Linked DNA regions of Paraburkholderia fungorum. Each later gene encodes a partner of the first gene's protein in a complex. Links are inferred from orthologs where the notes say so. Each region holds a gene or a part of one and is shown on either strand. Other genes may lie near its edges.

Evidence for each region. The genes of interacting proteins can lie anywhere in the genome.
Region 2: the proteins of tldD (region 1) and pmbA are in contact, whole or in part, in a solved structure (PDB 5NJ9), measured with the Escherichia coli proteins. The link is inferred for Paraburkholderia fungorum from one-to-one orthologs.

The regions. Positions count from the first base shown.
Region 1 is NZ_FNKP01000001.1:852,223-859,237, reverse strand. Bases 3,531-6,504 are described here. They hold tldD (metalloprotease TldD), read left to right. Parts: upstream 3,531-4,271; coding sequence 4,272-5,738; downstream 5,739-6,504. Other genes in these bases: aroG (3-deoxy-7-phosphoheptulonate synthase AroG), read left to right, coding at 6,112-6,504; BLS41_RS03875 (carbon-nitrogen hydrolase family protein), read left to right, coding at 3,531-4,186. In the rest of the region: BLS41_RS03880 (YhdP family protein), read left to right, coding at 1-3,173; more of BLS41_RS03875, read left to right, coding at 3,323-3,530; more of aroG, read left to right, coding at 6,505-7,015. UniProt on the Escherichia coli protein: Metalloprotease involved in CcdA degradation. Suppresses the inhibitory activity of the carbon storage regulator (CsrA).
Region 2 is NZ_FNKP01000001.1:2,929,447-2,936,457, reverse strand. Bases 2,467-5,436 are described here. They hold pmbA (metalloprotease PmbA), read left to right. Parts: upstream 2,467-3,251; coding sequence 3,252-4,622; downstream 4,623-5,436. Other genes in these bases: BLS41_RS12910 (sigma-54 dependent transcriptional regulator), read right to left, coding at 5,373-5,436; BLS41_RS12915 (dihydrofolate reductase), read right to left, coding at 4,774-5,274; yjgA (ribosome biogenesis factor YjgA), read right to left, coding at 2,467-2,881. Also shown: BLS41_RS12940 (M48 family metallopeptidase), read right to left, coding at 1-735; orn (oligoribonuclease), read left to right, coding at 906-1,514; mog (molybdopterin adenylyltransferase), read right to left, coding at 1,639-2,289; more of yjgA, read right to left, coding at 2,270-2,466; more of BLS41_RS12910, read right to left, coding at 5,437-6,827; BLS41_RS12905 (hypothetical protein), read right to left, coding at 6,951-7,011.

The sequences.
Region 1 (7,015 bases):
AGCCGCCGCTCGACGACGGCACTCCGCTCACCCGCACGCTCGCGTTCGCGACGCTGAACGGGCGTTACCGGATGGCCTCGCAGCAGCACGGACAACTGCTCAGCGTCAGCGGCGATCGCGTCGATCTGGGCATTCTCGCGGAATTCAGCCGCGCGCTGCCGTTGCCTAAACCCCTGCTGAACAGCCTCGTGCGCTTCAATCCACGCGGACTCGTTGCCAACTATGTGATCGAAGTGGAACGCGGCAAGCCGGAGTCCGGCGAGGCGGGCAGCGATCATCGGCCGACCGGCGCGGAGCCGATCGAGCGCTATCGTTTCAAGGGCGATCTGCAAGGCATCAGCGTGGCCGCCCAGGAGCCACCGCCCGGGTTGACGCCGCTGAATCACCCGCGCGCGGGCATCCCCGGGATCGAAAATCTGTGGGGCAGCGTCGATGCCGACGAAAACCACGGCACCGCGATTCTCGACACCTCCAACGTGGCCATCACGCTGCCGGGCGTATTCGACGATCCGCGCCTGAAGCTCGACCGTCTGCATGGCCGCGCCGACTGGACCATGGGTACCAAAGCGCCGGGCGAAAACCGTCCGGCGTTCACGGTGAAGCTGGCCGACTTCGGCGTGTCGAACGCGGACGTCGCGGCCACTGCCTCCGCCGACTACAGCAATCCGGGCCACGGACGCGGCTCGCTCGACCTCAAAGCCGACTTCCAGCGCGCGCAGGTCACGCGCATTTACCGCTATCTGCCGACCAGCATCAGCGAGAAGCTGCGTATCTATCTGAGCCACGGCCTGCAGGCCGGCATGTCGCATGGCGCGACGATCGAAATACACGGCGACCTGACCAAGTTCCCGTACGCGCGCGACCCCAGCGCCGGGATTTTCCGCGTCTATGCGCCGTTCAAAGGCGGCAAGTTCGACCCGTCGCCCTACCCGCCGCGCAACATGCGCAACGGCACGCCGAACGTGTGGCCGCCGCTCGACGACATCGACGGCGTGTTCGAACTCAAGCAGAACGTGATGCGCTTCGATATCGACCGTGGACGTTACAAGCGGGTCGCGCTCACCGGCGTCAACGGCAAGATCGACGACCTGGGCACCAAGGCGTCGAACCTCATCATCCAGGGCAACGGGCGCGGGCCGCTCGCCGACATGCTCGATTACGTGAACGACAGCTCGCTCGGCATCATGGCCAAACACCAGACCGAGAAGATTCGCGCCGAGGGACCGGCGTCGCTCGCGCTGAAACTGACCATTCCGCGTACGCCGAAACCGCACATCGGCGTGGAAGGCGCGGTGGGCTTCCTGAACAACCGGCTGAGCGTAGACAACGTGCCGCCGCTATCGCAACTGAACGGCCGCGTGAAGTTCACCGAGCATACGGCGGAGGTCGACCGGCTCTCCGGGCAGTTCCTCGGCGGCGACGTGCACGCGAACGGCGGCTTCCGGCAGAACGGCACGTACGCGCTGAACCTGAACGGCCATATCGCCGTCGATGCCGCACGCGGCCTCAATCTGCATGGCCCCGCTGCGCAGGTGCTGATGCGCATGAGCGGCAGCGCGCCGTACGCGTTGAACGTGCGCGGCGCGAAAGGGCAGTTGCCGGAAGTGACGGCGAATTCCGACCTCACCGGCCTCGGGCTCGACTTCCCCGCGCCGTTCGACAAACCGCTCGGCACGGCCATGCCGCTGCACTTCGCGGTCAACCCGTCGCCGGCTCCCGGCGAAGCGGGTCTGGAACGCGCCGACCTGACCTTCGGGCCGATCGCCGCGACCTATGTGCTGCGCTATCAGCCGAAAGCCGCGCCGACAGTCGTGCGCGGCGCGATCGGCGTTAATAAGCCAGCGGATCTGCCGTCGCAAGGGGTAGTCGCCAATATCGACATACCCGAGTTTGACGCCGACGCATGGCGCGCGCTCGTCACGCAGATGCGCAACCGCGACACCCCCGCCACCGCGCCCGTCACGTCCGCTACCGCCACCGCGCCCGCTACCGCCGCTACGCCGAACCCGGCCGTCGCGCAATTTCTGCCCAGCCGCTTCGCGCTGCACATCGACACGCTGACGCTGCTCAAACGCCACTGGGACAACGTGATCGTCGGCGCGTCGCATGCGGATCGCCAGTGGCAGGCGAACATCGCGTCGAACCAGGTGTCCGGCCATGTGTCGTGGCTACCGGGCGCGACCCGCGAGTCGCCCGGCGAGTTGCAGGCGCGCTTTGCCCGCGTGGTGATTCCATCGGTGGCCGACAAGGATCTGCTCGGCCCGGCGATGTCGGCGCCCGCGCAGAACATGCCGTCGATCGATCTGATCGTGAACGAGCTGATCGTGCGCGACCGCAACATCGGCAAGCTCGAAGTCAACGCGCACAATTTCACCGAAGACGGCGTGCCGGTCTGGCAACTCGACAAGCTCGACGTCACCAACGCCGCCGCGAAGCTGACCGCGACCGCGAACTGGCGCACCTCGACCGGCGCGGACAATTCCGCCGACGAAGCCGCCCAGCGCCGCACGGTGTTCGATTTCAAGCTCGATATCAAGGACGCGGGCGCGTTGCTCGAACAGTTCGGCAAGCCGCGCACGATCAAGGCCGGCGAAGGTTCGCTGGCCGGCCGCATGGTATGGCGCGGCGGCCCGACCGCGATCGACTATCCGACGCTCAACGGCAATCTCGCCGTCGATCTGCGTCACGGCCAGATCCTGAAGATCGATCAAGGTGTGGCTACGCTGCTGGGCGTGCTGAGTCTGCAAAGCCTGGCGCGCGTCGTCACGCTCGATTTCCGCGACGTGATCGGCGAAGGTCTGCCGTTCAAGCAGGTGAGCGGCACCGCGCAGATTCACGACGGCATCGGCCGCACGGACAACTTCAAACTGGTGACCGCCCCGGCGCGCGCCGAGATGAAGGGATCGATCGATCTCGCGCAGGAAACCCAGGATCTGCATGTGCATCTCGTCCCTACTGTCAGCGCTGGGGCGGGCGTAATCGCCGCGACGGTGATCAATCCGCTGTTCGGGCTGGGTGCGCTGGTGGCCGATCTGGCGCTGTCGCACTCGGTGTCGCACATGTTCGCGCGCGACTATGCGATCACCGGTTCGTGGGCGAAGCCGCACGTCGAGCGGGTGAAGAGCGATCGCGGTAAGATGGACGCTCCCGCTTCGACCGTGGAAGCGAACTGAACTTTATCTGGCCCTTTGCCTGCGCGTCGGGCCGGTCTCAAAAAGTCGGTACGGCCCCAGCGGTCCCAGCCAGTCCTGAACGACATCAACGACGTAAGTGGCGCCCGCAGTCCGCGCCACCGCCTTGCCGGGAGTTTTTCGAAACGCTCATGAGCGAAACACACGTCTCTCCACTTTCATCCACCGCGGGGTCCAGCGGCTCTCCTGCCAGCAGCTTCCGTGTCGCCGCATTGCAGATGGTGAGCACGCCGGATCGCGAACGCAATCTGGCCGACGCGGAACGCCTGATCGCCGAAGCCGCCGCCGACGGCGCGCAACTCGTGCTGCTGCCCGAATACTTCTGCTTCATGGGTTTCAAGGACACGGACAAGCTGGCCGTGCGCGAGCCCTGGCAGGACGGCCCGATCCAGCGTTTTCTCGCCGATGCCGCGCGCCGGCACAAGGTCTGGGTGATCGGCGGCACCTTGCCGGTCACGGCACCGGAACCGTCGCGCGTGCTGAACACCACGCTGGTGTTCGACCCGCAGGGCAACGAAGTCGCGCGCTACGACAAGATCCACCTGTTCAACTTCGAAAAAGGCCAGGAATCGTTCGACGAGGCGCGCACCATCCGTCCCGGCGACGAGGTCCGCAGCTTCGAGGCGCCGTTCGGACGGGTCGGGCTGTCGGTCTGCTACGATTTGCGCTTCCCCGAGTTGTACCGGCGCATGGGCGACTGCGCGCTGATCGTGGTGCCGTCCGCGTTCACTTACACCACCGGCCGCGCGCATTGGGAGTTGCTGCTGCGCGCGCGGGCGGTTGAAAACCAGTGTTACGTGCTGGCCGCCGCGCAAGGCGGCCAACATGAAAACGGCCGCCGCACGTGGGGCCACAGCATGCTGATCGACCCGTGGGGCGAGATCGTTGCAGTGCGCGACGAAGGGGCCGGCGTGGTCGCCGGCAATCTTGACCGTGCGCGCATCGACGAGGTGCGACAGAGCCTGCCCGCGTGGCGTCATCGCGTGCTGAGCTGAAACGACATTGAAACTGCGGCGCCCGTCACGCATATAGCGACCGGGCGCTAACCGAATCCTCCGTATCGAGCAGAACATACTTCGCATGAACATCATCGAACCCGGTATCCGTAATCTCGCCACCGCCAAGGACATCCTCCTGACGCCCTACGGTCTCGACGAATCCCTGCTCACCCGCACGCTCGCCGAAATCTTCACGCACAAGATCGACTACGCCGACCTGTACTTCCAGTACACGCGCAGCGAAGCGTGGAGTCTCGAAGAAGGCATCGTGAAATCGGGCAGCTTCAGCATCGACCAGGGCGTCGGCGTGCGTGCCGTGTCGGGCGACCGCACGGCCTTCGCGTATTCGGACGACCTGTCGCCCGAAGCGATCCGTCAGGCGGCCCTCGCCACGCGCTCGATCGCCAAGGCGGGCGGCGGCAAGCAGAAGATCAAGGCGGCCTCGTCGCTGACCGGCATTGCCGGGCGCGATCTGTACCTGCCGTCCGATCCGCTCCACTCGCTCGACGCGACCGCCAAGGTCAAGCTGCTCGAACGCATCGAAAAGATGGCGCGCGGCCGCGATCCGCGCATCCAGCAAGTGATGGCGGGCCTCGCCGGTGAATACGACGTGGTGCTGGTCGCGCGCAGCGACGGCGGCTTCGCGGCCGACATCCGACCGCTGGTGCGCGTGTCGGTCACCGTGATCGCCGAACAGAACGGCCGCCGCGAGATCGGCAGCGGCGGCGGCGGCGGCCGCTTCGACTACGGCTATTTCACCGACGAAGTGCTGTCGCGTTACGTCGACGACGCAGTGCATGCGGCGCTGGTGAACCTCGACGCGCGTCCGGCTCCGGCCGGCGCGATGACCGTCGTACTCGGACCGGGCTGGCCCGGCGTGCTGCTGCACGAAGCGATCGGCCACGGTCTGGAAGGCGACTTCAATCGCAAGGGCTCGTCGGCGTTCGCGGGACGGATCGGCGAACAGGTTGCAGCCAAGGGCGTGACGGTGGTCGACGACGGCACGCTGCCGAATCGCCGCGGCTCGCTCAATATCGACGACGAAGGCAACCCGACCCAGTGCACGACGCTGATCGAAGACGGCATCCTGAAGGGCTACATCCAGGACACGCTGAACGCGCGTCTGATGAAGATGCCGGTCACGGGCAACGCGCGCCGCGAGTCGTACGCTGCATTGCCGATGCCGCGCATGACCAATACGTACATGCTCAACGGCGACAAGGACCCGCAGGAAATCATCGAGTCGGTGAAGAACGGCTTGTACGCGGTGAATTTCGGCGGCGGCCAGGTCGACATCACGAACGGCAAGTTCGTGTTCTCGGCGTCCGAGGCGTACATGATCGAAAACGGCAAGATCACGTATCCGGTGAAGGGCGCGACGCTAATCGGCAGCGGCCCGGAATCGCTGAAATACGTCAGCATGATCGGCAACGACATGAAGCTCGATTCGGGCGTTGGCGTGTGCGGCAAGGAAGGCCAAAGCGTGCCGGTGGGCGTCGGCCAACCCACGCTGCGTATCGACCGGATGACGGTTGGCGGCACTGCCTGATTTTGCAGCAAATGCATACTTCGCGCACAGAAAGCGCGAAGTATGCGGATTTTCCGCATTTTTACCCACTGCAGCTTGTCACCCGAGCCTCAGCGGGGTATAAAGTCACTCACCCTTTTTGACCAGCGACCTATTTCGCCATGTCCGCCAAGTTTTATTTTTACTTTTTTGGCTATCTCAGACCGCTGGCGGATCGAGAGGGGTGTTAGTGCACGAAACACCAAGAATTCCCGAAAAACCGCCAGCTAAGTCTGGCGGTTTTTTTTCGCCCCATTCATTTGAACCGTATCTGAAATTTAGTCGTTGAACACTTTTTGATTGCCGTCTGCCGCTACGCAGGCGAACACGCTAAGAACTGATTCAGGAGAACAACATGCCCCCGCACAACACCGACGATGTCCGTATTCGCGAATTGAAAGAACTCACGCCCCCCGCTCATCTGATCCGCGAATTCGCCTGCGATGAAACGGTGTCCAACGTGATCTACAACTCGCGCAATGCGATGCACCGGATCCTGCACGGCATGGAAGACCGCCTGATCGTCATCATCGGGCCGTGCTCGATTCACGATCCGAAAGCGGCGATGGAATACGCGGGCCGCCTGATCGAGCAACGCAAGCGCTTCGCCGGCGAACTCGAAATCGTGATGCGCGTGTACTTCGAAAAGCCGCGTACTACTGTGGGCTGGAAGGGTCTCATCAACGATCCGCACATGGACGGCAGCTTCAAGATCAACGACGGCCTGCGCGCCGCGCGCGAACTGCTGTTGCGCATCAACGAACTCGGCCTGCCGGCGGGCACCGAATACCTCGACATGATCAGCCCGCAATACATCGCCGATCTGATTTCGTGGGGCGCGATCGGCGCACGGACCACCGAGTCGCAGGTGCACCGCGAACTCGCGTCGGGCCTGTCGTGCCCGGTCGGCTTCAAGAACGGTACGGACGGCAACGTGAAGATCGCCGTCGACGCCATCAAGGCCGCATCGCAGCCGCACCATTTCCTGTCGGTGACGAAGGGTGGCCACTCGGCGATCGTGTCGACGGCGGGCAACGAGGACTGCCACATCATTCTGCGCGGCGGCAAGACGCCGAACTACGACGCGGACAGCGTGAACGCGGCCTGCGCGGACATCGGCAAGGCCGGTCTCGCGGCGCGTCTGATGATCGACGCGAGTCACGCGAATAGCTCGAAGAAGCATGAGAACCAGATTCCGGTGTGCGCGGATATCGGCCGTCAAATTGCTTCGGGCGACGAACGGATTGTCGGCGTGATGG
Region 2 (7,011 bases), 2.1 Mb from region 1 along the record:
GCCGTGCGCGGAACGGCGGCTGCCGTCCATCACAAACAGGCCCTTGGCCGCGAAGCCGCAGCGCTGCATCAGCGCTTCGATGCGGCTTTTCAGCGCTTCGTCCTTCAGCGGCTCGAACTTGTTGAAAAGCGGTGCGATAAACGACGGATACAGCACCAGCACGAGCATCTGGAACGCGACCCACACGACCCACGTCCACAGCCACCAAAGGCTGCCGGCCTGATTCATCAGCCACAGCACGACGAACAGCAGCGGCAGGCCGAAGGCGGCGCCGAGCAGTACGCCCTTCAGACGGTCGACGAAGAAAATGCCCTTGCTCATCCGGTTGAAGCCGAAGCGCTGTTCGACGACGAACTGCCGGTAATACTCGAACGGCAGGTCGATCACGCTGGTGATCGCGATCACGGCCGCGACCAGTGCGATCTGGCCGGCGTAGCCGCGGCCGATCCAGTCGGAGATGGCGAGGTCGAGTGCCTGCACGCCGCCCAGCAGCGTGAGACCGATCAGCACGGCTGCGCTGACGACGATCTCGATCATCGTCAGACGGGTGCGCTCGATGGTGTAGTCGGCGGCGCGCTGGTGGGCGGCGAGCGCGATGGTGCCGGCAAACTGGCTAGGCACCTGCTCGCGATGTGCGGCGACGAAGCGGATTTGCCGCGACGCGAGCCATAGTTTGGTGCCGACCATCGCGACGACGGCGATGACGAACAGAACGGTGAAGTACAGGGTGGGCATCCGGGGATTCCGTGGTATCTATGCGAGAATTATATGTTTCTTCCCGCCTCGCGGCGGGGGGCGTTCAAACCGGCGCTCCAGCCGGGCGCCAGAACCAAATCTCATACGAACAATTTCCGTGGCAGGCGGCTTTTACAGCGGCCGTTTGCCCGGTCATCAGGGTTGCCTTCATGACTGACATCCTCGCATCCACCGAACAGCCGCTCGTACGCAGCGACATGAATCTTGTCTGGCTGGACATGGAAATGACCGGGCTCGAGCCCGACTCCGACCGCATCATCGAAATCGCGGTAGTGGTGACGAATTCGACGCTCGACCGGCTGGTCGAAGGCCCGGTGCTTGCGATTCACCAGAGCGACGAAACGCTCGCCAAGATGGATCAGTGGAATCAGAACACGCATGGCCGCTCGGGGCTGATCGACCGTGTGAAGGCGTCCACGGTGAGCGAAGCCGATGCCGTCGAGCAGATTCGCGAGTTTCTCGGCCAGTACGTGCCGCCGGGCAAATCGCCGATGTGCGGCAACTCGATCTGCCAGGACCGTCGCTTCATGGCGCGCTGGATGCCGGAACTGGAGCAGTTTTTCCATTACCGCAATCTTGACGTCAGCACGCTCAAGGAATTGTGCCGTCGCTGGCAGCCCGCGATTTACAAGGGTTTCCAGAAGCGCGCGATGCACACGGCGCTCGCCGACATTCACGAGTCGATCGACGAACTGAAGTACTACCGTGAGCATTTCCTGATTCCGGCCGCGCCGGAAGCTTCGGGTAGCGCTGAATAAGCGCGTAGTTTGATGCAGCAGCGGTGCTTGTCGTTGGGTCGCCGCCGCTGCTGACGACTTTTCGTGAAAGGTCGGGAACCAGCTTTCCCGGCCCACTCCGCAGCCGCGAACCGCCGGATTACGTCTAACCCTGCTGCGGCGCGCGCACCGCATTTTTCGGCCGGAACGCCTTCACCACGTCCGGACTGGTTTCCACATACGGCCCGCCAATCAGGTCGATGCAGTAAGGCACCGCCGCGAAAATGCCCGGCACCTTCACCGCGCCGGTTTCGGCATCGCGCAAACCTTCCAGCGTTTCCTTGATCGACTTCGGCTGACCCGGCAAGTTGATGATCAGCGCCGCGTGATCCGCCGTTTCGCGAATCACCGCCACCTGGCGCGACAAAATAGCCGTGGGCACGAAGTTCAGGCTGATCTGCCGCATCTGCTCGCCGAATCCCGGCATGTCTTTGGTCGCAACCGCGAGCGTCGCTTCGGGCGTCACGTCGCGGCGTGACGGACCCGTGCCGCCAGTGGTCAGCACCAGATCGCAGCCCACTTCGTCGACCAGTTCGGTCAACGTCGCGGAAATGGTCGGCGCGTCGTCCTGAATCAGACGCGTGACGACCTGCCACGGCGACGTCAACGCCGTGCCGAGCCATTCCTGCAACGCCGGAATGCCTTTGTCCTCGTAAACGCCGGTGGACGCGCGGTCGCTGATCGACACGAGGCCGATCACGATTTCGTCGGGATGATTGCGTTGGGCAGCCGCGGGTTTAATCGTCGCGGTCGTCATCGTCGTCGTCCAGCGCGGGGTCGGCGTCGGAATCGGACTGTGCCGACGGGCCGTCCGCGTTCTTGATCCACTGGAACAGTTCGCGGAAGTAGCGCGGCGGCTTGCTCTGCTGCGCTTCCTTGCGGGCGTTGCGGATCAGCGTGCGGCCTTGCTGCGGGTCGGCGTTCGGATGCTGGCGGATGAAATCGGTCAGTGCGGCGTCGTCGGCGAGCAGTTTTTCGCGGGTGCGTTCGATCCAGTGCAGCTTGGCCGTTTCGGCCTTGTTGACGCCGTTGTAGGTGTCGAGCGCGGTGCGCAGCGCGGCGGTTTCGTCGTCGAACAGCGAGCGCATCACGCGCCCGACGTACTGCACCTGGCGGCGTTTGCCTTCGTGATCGGTGATGCGGCGTGCTTCGCGTACGGCGTCGTCGAGCTTTTCGGGCATCGGCATGCGCTTGAGCGCGTCTTTGGGCAGCGCGATCAGCGCCGCGCCCAGCTCCTGAAGCTCGTGCATTTCGCGCTTGAGCTGGGACTTGCTGGGACGGTCGTAGCCGTTTTCGTCGACTTCCGGTTCGGCGGACTCGATGGGTTGAATGCGAGTTTTGCGTGTCATACCGATATTGTAGCGTGCCGGGCACCGCCGAACTCGCAAAGCGGCGGCAATCGGGGCTTCGCGGGTTGCGCGAGCAGCCGCGAGGCCCTTTAGCCGATCGCAGGTAAATGCCAGGCCGGCGTGGGCAATGCACTCGCAATTCACGGGGCCAAAGTGCGGCTCATGTGCGGCTCCTGTGCGGCGAGTGCCCAACCAGACACCCCGCTGAAACTCCAGACATTCCCCGCGCCAAATCCCCATGCAAATGCGAAGTGATTGCCAGGTACGGCGTCGCGTACCTTGCTATGATCGCGGGATGCTTGGTCACGCGTGCGCGTGGCATGTGCAAACACTCAAGGGCCGCTCGGCCCCGAACAGGATGGCAACGACAATGGCAGCAGACATGGACGTCAAGCAGCGCTTTTTTCCGCATACCCAGGATGAACTGAAGGAAATCGCCTCGGACATCCTTCGTCACGCGAAGTCACTCGGCGGCACCGACGCGGCAACCGAGATTTCCGAAGGCGACGGCCTGTCCGTCTCCGTGCGGCGCGGCGAAGTCGAGACGATCGAACACAACCGCGACAAGATGGTCGGCGTGACGGTGTTCATCGGCAACAAGCGCGGCAATGCGAGCACCTCCGACTTTTCGTCGCAGGCACTGAAAGACACGGTCGCGGCCGCCTACAACATCGCGCGCTTCACGGCGGAAGACGATTGCGCCGGTCTCGCCGAAGCCGAACTGCTCGAAACCGATCCGCGCGATCTCGATCTCTATCACCCGTGGAATCTGTCGGCGGATGAAGCGGTCGAAATCGCGCGTCGCTCGGAAGACGCCGCGTTCGCCACCGATCCGCAGATCAAGAACTCCGAAGGCGCAAGCGTCTCGGCGCAGCACTCGCAGTTCGTGCTGGCCACGTCGCGCGGCTTTATGGCCGGTTATCCGTACTCGCGTCACTACATTGCGTGCGCGCCGATCGCCGGCAGCGCCCGCAACATGCAGCGCGACGACTGGTACACGTCCACCCGTAACGCCGCCGATCTCGCCGATCCCGAAGCGGTCGGCCGTTACGCGGCGCAACGCGCGCTCTCGCGCATCGGCGCACGCGGTCTCGATACGCGCAAGGTGCCGGTGCTGTTCGAAGCGCCGCTGGCTGCGGGCATCCTCGGTGCATTCGTGCAGGCCACGAGCGGCGGCGCGCTGTATCGCAAGACATCGTTCCTCGTCGATAGCCTCGGCAAGCCGGTGTTCGCGCCGCACATCCAGGTGGTCGAAGACCCGCACGTCGCGCGTGCCATGGGCAGCGCGCCGTTCGACGAAGAAGGCGTGCGTACGAAACAGCGTTCGGTCGTGAAAGACGGCGTGGTGGAAGGCTATTTCCTGTCCACGTATTCCGCGCGCAAGCTCGGCATGCAGACCACCGGCAACGCGGGCGGCTCGCACAATCTGTCGTTCAAAAGCTCGAACACGCGTCCCGAAGACGATTTCGAAGAGATGCTGCGTAAGCTCGGCACAGGCCTGTTGTTGACCGAACTGATGGGGCAGGGCGTGAACTACGTGACGGGCGATTATTCGCGCGGCGCGTCGGGTTTCTGGGTGGAGAACGGCAAGATCCAGTATCCGGTCGAGGAGATCACGGTGGCGAGCACGTTGCAGGAAATGTTCCGCCATATCGTCGCGGTCGGCGCGGATACGATCACGCGCGGCACCAAGCAGACGGGTTCGGTGCTAATCGAGCGGATGACGATTGCCGGACAGTAAGCGGTTTTCGCCGCGAGCCGATTGAACGCCCGGCTGCCAACAAAAAAACGCCACGCAATATTTTTTGCGTGGCGTTTTTTTTCGTGTTCCCGGACCTGGCGAGGCTTCCGGCTTCGCGTCAATTTCGCGTCGGCTTCGCGCCCGCGAAACCTCAGACGCCCTTGCGCTTATACGTGACGAACGCGTAGTCGAAGTCGTTCGGAGCGTCCGCGCGATGCGTTTCGTGCGCGACTTCTTCCCACTCGTTTTCGTCCAGCTCCGGGAAGGTGGCGTCGCCTTCGAAATCGGCGGAAATTTCGGTGACGATCAGCTTGTCCGCCTGCCGCAAGCCTTCCGAGTACAGCTGCGCGCCGCCAATCAGAAACGCTTCCGGTGCCTGATCCTGTGCGGCCAGCGTCAATGCGTCTTCGAGCGTGGTGGCGGCGTCGCAGCCCTGGAAGCGGCGGGTGGCATCCCGTGTCACGACGATGTTGCGACGTCCAGGCAACGGCCGCCCAATCGATTCATGCGTCTTGCGGCCCATGATGATGGGCGCGCCCATCGTGGTGCGCTTGAAGAACGCGAGGTCTTCGGGCAGTCGCCAGGGCAACTGGTTGTCGCGGCCGATCACGCCGTTGTTGGCGCGAGCGACGATCAGGGTGAGCGTCGTCATCGAATGGAAAAGGGAAATGTAATCCGGACGATTCTACCTGACGCGCCTGACGGGCCGCCGCCATCGTCAAGGCGGCCCGTCCGGCCGAAGCGCCGGCTTCACGCCGGTGCCGGTTCGTCGTCGCCGGGCCCCGCTTTTTCGTCGACGGCGCTCAACTCGCGCAGACCGTGCTGACCCAGCAGCCGGTACAGCGTCACACGCGAAATGTTCAGATCCGCCGCCGCCTCGTTCAGCCGATGCCGATGGCGCAGCAACGCCGCTTCGATCGCGCGTTTCTCGGCGGCCTCGCGTGCCTGCGACAGCGTCATGGTCTGCTGCTCCGTGAATTGCGCGAGATCGAGGTCGTCGGCGGAAATCAGTTTGTTCTCCGCCATCACGATCGCGCGGCGCACACGGTTGATCAGCTCGCGCACGTTGCCGGGCCAGTTGTAGTTGTACAGCGCCTCGATCGCGGATGGCGCGAAGCCGCGAATCTTGCGCGCGCTGTCGGTCTTGAACTTGCCCAGAATGTGATGCGCGAGAATTTCGATGTCCTTGCCGCGCGCGCGCAGCGGCGGCTCGTCGACGCGCAGCACGCACAGACGATGGAACAGGTCGGCACGGAAGCGTCCGTCGCGCATCGCGTCTTCGAGATCGACGTGGGTTGCGGAAATGATCCGCACGTCGACCGGAATCGATTCGCGGCCGCCCAGCCGTTCGATCTTGCCTTCCTGCAGGAAGCGCAAAAGGCTCGCCTGACTTTCGAGCGGCAGATCGCCGATTTCGTCGAGCAGCAGCGTGCCGCCGTCGGCGGCTTCGACGCGGCCGATCTTGCGCTGATTCGCGCCCGTGAACGCGCCGCGCTCGTAGCCGAACAGTTCGGATTGCAGCAGATGATGCGGAATCGCTCCGCAGTTGATCGCCATGAACGGCGCTTTGCGGCGGGGCGAGCGCTCGTGAATCGCGAGCGCAGTCAGTTCCTTGCCGGTGCCCGATTCGCCCGAGATGAACACGCTCGCGTCGGTGTTCGCCACCTTGCGGATCGTGCGAAAGAGTTGCTGCATCGCTTCGCAGGTGCCGACCATTTCGTCGTCGCCGGATTCGCTGACGGGCGGCGCGGCTTCGGGATCGCACAGCGTCATCATGCCGAACGCGTGGCCGACCAGATAGTCGACCGTCGCGTGGGCGACCGGCATTTTGACGTAGTCGAAACAGTAGTGGCGCACGAGCCGCCGCACCAGCGGATCATTGAGCCGCTCGCGGGTGGCGAGCGCGATCCAGCCGACCTGCTGCTGGCGCAGGCTGGCTTCAAGCCCGGCCAGATCGCGCGGCGGAAAGCTCGCCAGATCGACGATGCCCGCGCAGGCCAGATCGGGCTTCACCAGCCGCCCGAGTTCATGGGCCGAACGCGCTGCCGAAACATGCCAGCCACGGCTTTTCAGATGCGCGATCAGCGTTTCGTCGAGCGTACGCGCGACGTAGATCAACCGGCGCTCGGCAGCGGCATGCTCCGCCGCCGCGCCGGTCTCTGCCGCTTTCGGTTGCGCGCGGCAAGGGGTGACGTCGGCAGACATATCGGCAGCCGTTCCACCCGGCACCGCGAGCGACAGATGCGTACCCGCCGCGGCTCCCGCCACCTTTACAACATGGGTCAGATGAGGTGATTGACGCACGGACGACCTCGCTTTGTGATCACGTCAGAAGGTGTAGGGAAACCGCACGCCGACCACGAAGTTCGGCGCGTCGGGCGTCATGCCG